4 regions of the Serratia sp. A07 genome follow, and region 1 is predicted to be linked to each of the others. Evidence: predicted binding sites of a transcription regulator. Region 1 holds the regulator's gene; each other region holds the start of a gene.
What was found. The regulator CRP, encoded in region 1, controls carbon source genes, mostly activating them, when cyclic AMP is high. The targets are predictions, from matches to a motif close to ATGTGANNNNNNTCACAT.
Positions count from the first base shown of each region.

Region 1 (2,202 bases):
TGAACAACCGCGGGGCTTCTTCGCGGCGCTCGGAGGTCAGCTTCACCTCACAGTCGCGCACGTCGTTGCGCCCTTTTTGCAGGATGGACACCACGTCGATCGCGCTGCAGCCGCCCACCGACATCAGCACCATCTCCATTGGGCTGGGCGCTTTATCACCGGCGTTGCCATCCATCAGGACCTGGTGGCCGGAGGCCGATTCCCCCAAAAACGTTAACCCTTCCACCCATTTAACTCTTGCCTGCATTCTGGTCACTCCGGTTGATTTCTTAAAATCAGAGTACGCTTTCGCATAGAAACAGGCAACGTAACCTGATGCTAATCATGCTGAAGCGAGACAACACGAGACACCCGCCTTACTCTGTGCTACAAACAGAGCCGCAATAAATCTTTCCGGGACACTGAATTTCAGGGAAACGCCCAGAGAAAGGCTCCTTTACCGGTATGTTAACAGAATGTAGCTTGCAGCGCTTACGGCAAGTTAATATGCTAGAGCGACAGCGTATTTTTATGACACGCCTCAAAACTTGCCGGTAGCCCTCGCTCATGACTGCGGCTACAGGCGAGTTTTACAGGGAACTCTGACCCCTGTGACACAAGGCAGCGATAACAACAGAGGATAACAGCGAATGGTTCTCGGCAAACCGCAAACAGACCCTACTCTCGAATGGTTCCTGTCTCATTGCCATATCCACAAATATCCATCGAAGAGTACGCTGATTCACCAAGGTGAAAAGGCCGAAACGCTTTACTACATCGTGAAAGGCTCCGTCGCGGTGCTGATCAAGGATGAAGAAGGTAAAGAGATGATCCTGTCCTACCTCAACCAGGGGGATTTCATCGGCGAGCTCGGATTGTTCGAAGAAGGCCAGGAGCGCAGCGCCTGGGTTCGCGCGAAAACCGCCTGTGAAGTGGCCGAAATTTCCTACAAGAAATTCCGCCAGCTGATCCAGGTGAACCCGGACATCCTGATGCGTCTGTCCGCCCAAATGGCGAGCCGCCTGCAGGTCACCTCCGAAAAAGTGGGCAACCTCGCCTTCCTGGACGTTACCGGCCGCATCGCGCAAACCCTGCTGAATCTGGCGAAGCAACCTGACGCCATGACTCACCCGGACGGCATGCAGATCAAGATCACCCGTCAGGAGATCGGCCAGATCGTCGGCTGCTCGCGTGAAACCGTTGGCCGTATTCTGAAAATGCTGGAAGATCAAAACCTGATTTCCGCCCACGGCAAAACCATTGTCGTCTACGGCACCCGTTAATCCCTGAAAAAACGGCGCAGTCTGCGCCGTTTTTTTGTCTGCTCTCTGCCATGTGGCGCCGCCTGATCTACCACCCGGAAATCAACTACGCACTGCGACAAACGCTGGTGTTGTGCCTGCCGGTGCTGTTCGGCCTGCTGATAGGCCAGCTGCAGCTCGGCCTGATGTTCTCCCTCGTGCCCGCCTGCTGCAATATCGCCGGGCTGGATACGCCGCATAAGCGCTTCTTTAAACGACTGATCGTCGGCGGTTCGCTGTTCGCCTTCAGCAGCGTGCTGCTGCAACAGGCCCTGCTGTGGCACGTGCCGCTGCCGGCGCTGATGCTGGGCCTGGCGCTGCTGCTCGGCGTCACCGGCGAAATCAGCCCGCTGCACGCCCGGCTGTTGCCGGCGGCGCTGGTGGCCGCCATCTTCGCCCTCAGCACGGCCGGCACGGTGCCTATCTGGCAGGCGCCGCTGCTGTACGCGATCGGCACCGCCTGGTACGGCTTATTCACCTGGTTCTGGTTCAAGCTGTGGAAAGAGCAGCCGATGCGCGAGACGCTGAGCCAGCTCTACCTGGAACTGGCGGACTATTTCGAAGCCAAATACTCGCTGCTGACCCAGCACACCGATCCGCAGACCGCGCTGCCGCCGCTGCTGGTGCGCCAGCAAAAGGTGATGGACCTGATCAGCCTGTTGTACCAACAGCTTAATTTCCTGCCGCACGCCAACAATCTCGAGCAAAAGCGCCTGCAGCGCGCCTTTCAGGTGGCGATGGACCTGCAGGAGCACATCACCGTCAGCCTGCATCTGCCGGAAGAGGTGCAAAAACTGGTGGAGCAGAGCCAGGCCGAAGCGATCATTCGCCGCAATGCTCAGGTGATCGCCGGCCGGCTGCGCGTGGTGGCGCACGATATTCTCTATCATCAACATTCGAAGCGCTTCTCCATGACCCACGA
Region 1 covers NZ_JBZXDO010000007.1:23,823-26,024, forward strand. Annotated here, with positions in the region: gene AC4PR2_RS09715 (OsmC family protein) at 1-247, opposite strand, end outside; gene crp (cAMP-activated global transcriptional regulator CRP) at 630-1,262, shown strand; gene AC4PR2_RS09725 (YccS/YhfK family putative transporter) at 1,313-2,202, shown strand, end outside.

Region 2 (2,202 bases), on a different contig from region 1:
TTAATAATTAAAATTAAGATGTTTTAAATATGAATATCGAATTGAGACACCTGCGTTACTTTATCGCCGTGGCGGAAGAGCTGCATTTTGGCCGCGCCGCCGAACGGCTGCGGATCTCCCAGCCGCCGCTCAGCCAGCAAATCCAGGCGTTGGAAGAGATGGTCGGCGCGCGGCTGCTGGCGCGTAACAACCGCAACGTCAGTTTGACCCAGGCCGGGGAGATGTTCCTCAAAGAAGCCTATCAGGTGCTCGATCAGGTCGGGCGGGCGGCGGAAAAGGCGGCGCGTCTGGATCGCGGCGAGCTGGGGGAAATGACCATCGGCTTTACCTCTTCCGCGCCCTTCATCGGCGTGGTGTCGCGCAGCCTGCGCGCTTTCCGTCAGCAGTCTCCGCAGGTGCATATCAAAATGCGCGAAATCAACACCAAACAGCAGATCGAGCCGTTGCTGAACGGTGAGCTGGATCTGGGGGTAATGCGCAACACGCGGCTGCCGGAGGCGCTCCACTACCAGCTGCTGCTGCGCGAACCGCTGGTGGCGGTGGTGCCGGAAGGGCATCCGCTGGCGGAAACGCCCGGCGGCGCGCTGCGTTTCCAACATCTGGCGCAGGAGCCGTTCGTGTTCTTCTCGCGCGAAGTGGGCACCGCGCTGTACGACGAAATACTGCTGTTGCTCGGCAAGGCCGGCATTACCCCGTACATCACCCAGGAAGTGGGGGAAGCGATGACCATCATCGGGCTGGTCTCCGCCGGGTTGGGGGTGTCGATTCTGCCGGCCTCATTTGCCCGGGTGCGGGTGGACGGCGTGCGCTATTTGCCGCTGGCGGAGCCGGACGCCACCACCGAAGTGTGGCTGGTGCATCACCGCCGGCGGCCGCTGACCGCCGCCGCGCAGGCGCTGATGGCGTTGATGCTGAAATGACGTTGAGCTTGGGCAAATAAAAATCAATTCACGCTGAAATTGCGAGGAATTTGTGCAGCAAATCACATAACGAATCAAATAGTTGACGCTGTATGACAAAAGCCCCACCATAACCCCTAGTCTTTATTTAGAAGCGCGAAAAATAGTAGGAGCAGGTTTGTGATTGCGGTTGGGCAGCCTGGGCATATCGATCAAATCAAACAGACCAATGCGGGGGCGGTTTATCGGCTAATCGATCAACTGGGCCCGATTTCGCGCATCGAACTGTCAAAACGCGCGCAGCTGGCGCCCGCCAGCATCACCAAGATCGTGCGCGAACTGCTGGAAGCCCATCTGGTCAAGGAAACCGAGTACCAGGAAATCGGCAGCCGGGGCCGCCCGGCGGTGGGGCTGGTGCTGGACACCGAGGCCTGGCACTACCTGTCCGCCCGCATCAGCCGCGGCAGCATCACGCTGGCGCTGCGCGATCTCAGCAGCAAACTGGTGGTTGAGGAGCAGCTGCCGCTGGCGGCCGAACACCCTGAACCGTTGCTGAAACGCATCCTGACCGAAGTCGACCAATTCTTTATCCGCCACCAAAGCAAGCTGGAGCGGCTGACGGCGATCGCCATCACGCTGCCGGGTATGATCGACGTGCAGTCTGGCGTGGTGCATCGCATGCCGTTTTACGACGCGCTGGAGATGCCGCTCGGTCCGGCATTGGAAACCCGCACCGGCCTGCCGGTTTACCTGCAGCACGATATCAGCGCCTGGACCATGGCCGAGGCGCTGTACGGCGCCTCGCGCGGCAGCCAGAACGTCATTCAGGTGGTGATCGACCACAACGTCGGTGCCGGGGTGATCACCGGCGGCCATGTGCTGCACGCCGGCAGCCACAGCGTGGTGGAGATCGGCCACACCCAGGTCGATCCCTACGGCAAACGCTGCTACTGCGGCAACCACGGCTGTCTCGAAACCGTGGCCAGCATCGAAAACATGCTGGAGATCGCCCAGCAGCGGCTGAGCGGCTCGATGAGCTCCAGCCTGCACGGCGCGCCGCTGACCGTCGAATCGCTGTGCGACGCCGCGCTGGCGGGCGATCAGCTGGCGCGGGACATCATTCTCGGCGTTGGGCACAGCGTGGGGCGCATTCTGGCAATCATGGTCAATCTGTTCAATCCGGAGAAGATCCTGGTGGGCTCGCCGCTCAACCGCGCGGCGGAGATCCTGCACCCGGCCATCGCCTCCTGCATTCGCCAGCAGGCGCTGCCGGCCTACAGCGAGCAGGTCAAGGTCGAATCCA
Region 2 covers NZ_JBZXDO010000006.1:70,463-72,664, reverse strand. Annotated here, with positions in the region: gene AC4PR2_RS08660 (LysR family transcriptional regulator) at 30-920, shown strand; gene mlc (sugar metabolism global transcriptional regulator Mlc) at 1,080-2,202, shown strand, end outside.
Region 2: mlc (sugar metabolism global transcriptional regulator Mlc) is a predicted target of CRP. The motif match lies at 971-988, and genes of this name have one in related genera.

Region 3 (2,202 bases), on a different contig from region 1:
CCGGCGGTGAGCAGCAGATGCTGGCGATCGCCCGTGCGCTGATGAGCCGGCCGAAGCTGTTGCTGTTGGACGAGCCGAGCCTGGGGCTGGCGCCGATCGTGGTGCGGCAGATCTTCGGCGTGCTGCGCGAGCTGACCCGCAGCGGCATGACGCTGTTTCTGGTGGAGCAGAACGCCAACCACGCGCTGAAGCTGTCCGATCGCGGCTATGTGATGGTCAACGGCCAGATCCGCCTCACCGGCAGCGGGCAGGCGCTGTTGAACGATCCGGAGGTGAGAAAGGCCTATCTGGGCGGCGGCTGAGCGCCGCCCTTTGGGCAGGGAGGCCCGCGTTCAGAACTGGCGCTGCATCCAGCGCACGTTCAGCCGCACCAGGGCGATGATGGCGCTGGAGAGCAGCCGCAGCCCGCCGGGCATGTCGCGGCGGCGGATATCCAGCAGCAGCACGGTGCGCACCTGCGCGCTGTCGTTCCACACCTCGTGTTCGAAGGTATCGTCCCACAGCATGAACTCCCCCTCGTGCAGCCGGTATTCGCGGCCGTCCACTTTCAGCACCGCCGCCGGCACCCCGTCGGCGCGTTTGGGCATGTCCAGCACCAGATAGCCGCGCAGAATACCGCGGAACGGCCCGCGGTGGGGCGGCACCTGTTTACCGGGCGCCAGGAAGGAGAGCGAGGCGGACAGCACGTCCGGCGACGAGGCGATCAGCGCCGCCAGCGTCGGGCAGCGCGCCAGGTTGCGGGCGATCGGCTGGCCGTAGGCCTTCATGATGAACATGCGCCAGTCGCGCGCGTCGTTGGCGGAGATCGACTCCTGCTGGATCATGATCTCGTGAAAACGGGGAATATTGTGCAGATCGTGGGCGACGGTCAGCGCCTCCTCGCGGATCTGCCGCCATTGGGCGGTGAAACGTTCGGCGTCGGGGAACAGCGCGGCGCTGTCGAGCACCGGCTTGCCCTGAATGCGGCGATCGTATACATTGCGCAATGCGAGCACGGACCAATCATAAATCGCGGACATAATGACCTCGCCTCAGAAAACGCCAAATGGACACTGCGCGCGGTTCTTCGGCGCGGCGCGTCGTCTGCGGCGGCCGGAGGGGAAGAGCGGCAGGAAAAATTGGTACGCTTCAAGAGATTAGCACAGCATTTGTGCAACCGTGTGTCTGCGAATGTGTCGAAATGCGGCGAAAAAAACCACACAATTAAAGTGTGACGCGTATCGCATTTAGCGGGCCGGTTGGTTAAAATATCGCTACTTGCCCGCACCTGTCCGGATTTTGTTTACCATGGAACACGCTGCCGTTTCGCGCTCAACCGCCTGGTTGCGCGTGGTTATCCTCGCCGTCTCGGCCTTTATCTTCAACACCACCGAATTTATTCCGGTCGGTCTGCTGAGCGACATCGCCGCCAGCTTCTCGATGCAAACCGAACAGGTCGGCCTGATCATCACCATCTACGCCTGGATCGTCGCCGCCGCCTCGTTGGCGTGCATGCTGCTGACCAGCAAAATCGAGCGCCGCAAGCTGCTGATCGGCGTGTTCATGCTGTTTATCGCCAGCCACGTGCTGACCGCCGTGGCCTGGAATTTCACCACGCTGGTCATCTCGCGCGCCGGCGTGGCGCTGGCGCACTCGGTGTTCTGGTCGATCACCGCCTCGCTGGCGATCCGCGTGGCGCCGCCGGGCAAGAAAGCCCAGGCGCTGAGCCTGCTGGCGGGCGGCACCGCGCTGGCGATGGTGCTCGGGCTGCCGCTCGGGCGGGTGGTGGGGCAGCTGCTCGGCTGGCGCATGACCTTTATCGGCATCGCGGTGTGCGCCACCCTGGCGCTGGTGCTGCTGTGGCGCCTGCTGCCGGTGCTGAAAAGCGAGCACTCCGGTTCGCTGGCCAGCGTGCCGCTGCTGTTCAAACGCCCGGCGCTGCTGGCGCTGTACATGCTGACCGTCATCGTGGTGACGGCACACTTCACCGCCTACAGCTACATCGAGCCGTTTATCCAGACCGTGGCCGGGCTGTCGGAGAACTTCACCACGCTGATGCTGCTGCTGTTCGGCGCCGCCGGCATCGTCGGCAGCCTGCTGTTCAGCCGCTACAGCGAGCGTTTTCCTTCCGGCTTCTTTATCGGCGCCATCGCGCTGCTGGCCTTGAGCCTGCTGCTGCTGTTGCCGGCCGCCAGCAGCGAAAGCCACCTGACCGTGCTGTGC
Region 3 covers NZ_JBZXDO010000041.1:7,163-9,364, forward strand. Annotated here, with positions in the region: gene AC4PR2_RS24375 (ABC transporter ATP-binding protein) at 1-302, shown strand, start outside; gene AC4PR2_RS24380 (aspartyl/asparaginyl beta-hydroxylase domain-containing protein) at 333-1,019, opposite strand; gene AC4PR2_RS24385 (sugar transporter) at 1,288-2,202, shown strand, end outside.
Region 3: AC4PR2_RS24385 (sugar transporter) is a predicted target of CRP. The motif match lies at 1,209-1,226, and genes of this name have one in related genera.

Region 4 (2,202 bases), on a different contig from region 1:
GATCTTCCACCACCACCGCGGCGCGCTGTCCCTTCAACACCGATTCGATGTACTGCTGCAGCGGTAAATCCAGCGTCAGGTAGATGTTCTTGCCGGCCTTCGGCGGCTGCTCCTTCAGCAGGCGGATCACCCGCCCGTGGTTATCCACCTCCACCTCCTGATAGCCGGTGGTGCCGTGCAGTTCGGACTCGTAATAGGCCTCGATGCCCTGTTTGCCAATGTTGCGGTCGGCGGCATAGTTCTCGCTCAGCCCGGCCTTGTCCAGGCGTTTGAGATCGTTGTCGTTGATCTTCGACACATAGCCCAGCACGTGCGCCAGCTGGGCGCCGTAAGGATATTCACGCTGTTGATAGGTATCGATCGTCACCCCGTCGAAACGGTATTGATTGACGGCAAAGCGCGCCACCTCGGTGTCGCTCAGCCCGGCTTTGAGCGTCACCGGTTTGTAGCGGCTGTTGTGTTGCATGTCGTCGCGAAACGCGCTGATGTCCTCCGGCGTCAAGTCGACGATCGGCGTCAGCGCCTGCAGCAGCGCCGCCATGTCGCTGATTTTGCTGGGCGTGACCTCGATACGATACAGTGTCACGTTTCGCACCAGCGGAATGCCGTTGCGATCGAAGATCAGCCCGCGGCTGGGGGCGATCGGCAGCATCTTGATGTCGTTCTGGTTGGAACGCGTCTGGTAAAAGCCGTGCTGGCGGATTTGCAGCCGGTAGAGATTGGCGATCAGCACGCCGAAACAGACCACCACCAGCGCCAGCGCTACGCCGGCCCGGCGGATAAACAGCCTCTCTTCCGCAGAGTGGTCGCGAATTTTTTCTTTTAACAGGGCCATGCGGTGCCGATACCTTTTGCGTCACATTTCCCCGCAAAATCAGGGAACTGAAAAGCCGGCAAGCATAGCGTTATCGGGCGCACCGCCCCATGAAAAGGTTGCTAATGAAATGGCATAACTGTTTCAGCATATTGGAATGTTACCGTCGGCGTTTTTTTCACCGCGCTTCCCATTGAGCCGCCGTTCGCCCCAATGCTACAATGTGATCTTAATCACACTATTCCCGATATTCCCCCGCATTCCCCTGTCGGCGCCCTGCCGGATGCGGCTTTTTGTTACAAAGGATCGAGTTCGATGAGTACCATTGCCACCGGTTTAGTCATGATGCGCTGGGAGTTGCTGAGCGCCGTGATGATGTTCTTCGCCAGCCAGTTAAACGTCGTTTGCCGTAAGACCAGCCGTAACGGCATGGCGTTCATGTTCAGCAGCCTGGGCCTGTTTACCGCCTGCTGGTTCGTGATGGGCCTGATGGGCATCCACCTTACCCTGGAAGCCTTCACCCAATTCTGGTCTTCGGCCTGGGATCGCTACGTGGACGTGGTCAGCACCATGCCGGTCGATTGGCCGATGCCGTAATCTCGCCGCAGGGGCGGCGCACCGGCCGCCCAGCGATTATTCCGTTTCCGTTGGCGGCGCCGCCGCCAGCCGCGCCATCAAGGCCCCCGCCTCAATCAACAGCGCCTGCTCCCGCTCCGTTAAACAGCTATCCATCGCCGCCAGCAGCCACGCCTCGCGTCGGCTGCGGCTTTGCTGCAGCAGGCCCAGCCCGGCGGGCGTCAGGCGCACTCGCACCCGGCGTTTGTCTTCGGCGTCCGGCGTGCGCACCAGCAAGTCATCGGCCTCCAGCTCACGCAACGCGGCCGCCAGGTTAGAGGAACGCATGCGCTCCGATTCCGCCAGCAGCGACGGCGTCGCCTCGCCGCCGTGGCGATCGATAGCCCCCAACAGCATCAGTTGGGCCCAGGATTTTTCGTCGCTGCGCGATTCGCGCCGTAAACGGCGCACCAGCGACATTAACTGCGTGCGCAGCAGCGTCACGTCTTCAGGATGATCTTTCTTCATTGGCATCAATCTAGCGTTCAGTTTATCCCTGCTTTCACACCGCCGGATCGCGCGGTGCCCTTCCTGGCTACCGCGCCGCTCTGGCTTAACCCAGTTACCTATGATAATATAGCTATTAATATATAGCAAAAAAGACACTGCATCGGCAGGGTTACGTTTGCTCACGCATTTGCCCCTCGCCGATTAATTTGCAGTGTTATTATTATTTTGCTTAATAAATCCCTCCTTATTCAACGTGGTACGGTAAGCCGATGGAAGCGTGGAAAGTCAATCTGATCTCGGTCTGGCTCGGGTGTTTCTTCACC
Region 4 covers NZ_JBZXDO010000016.1:107,758-109,959, forward strand. Annotated here, with positions in the region: gene mrdA (penicillin-binding protein 2) at 1-835, opposite strand, end outside; gene AC4PR2_RS16765 (YjcB family protein) at 1,130-1,411, shown strand; gene AC4PR2_RS16770 (MarR family transcriptional regulator) at 1,448-1,897, opposite strand; gene AC4PR2_RS16775 (multidrug efflux MFS transporter) at 2,149-2,202, shown strand, end outside.
Region 4: AC4PR2_RS16765 (YjcB family protein) is a predicted target of CRP. The motif match lies at 1,036-1,053, and genes of this name have one in related genera.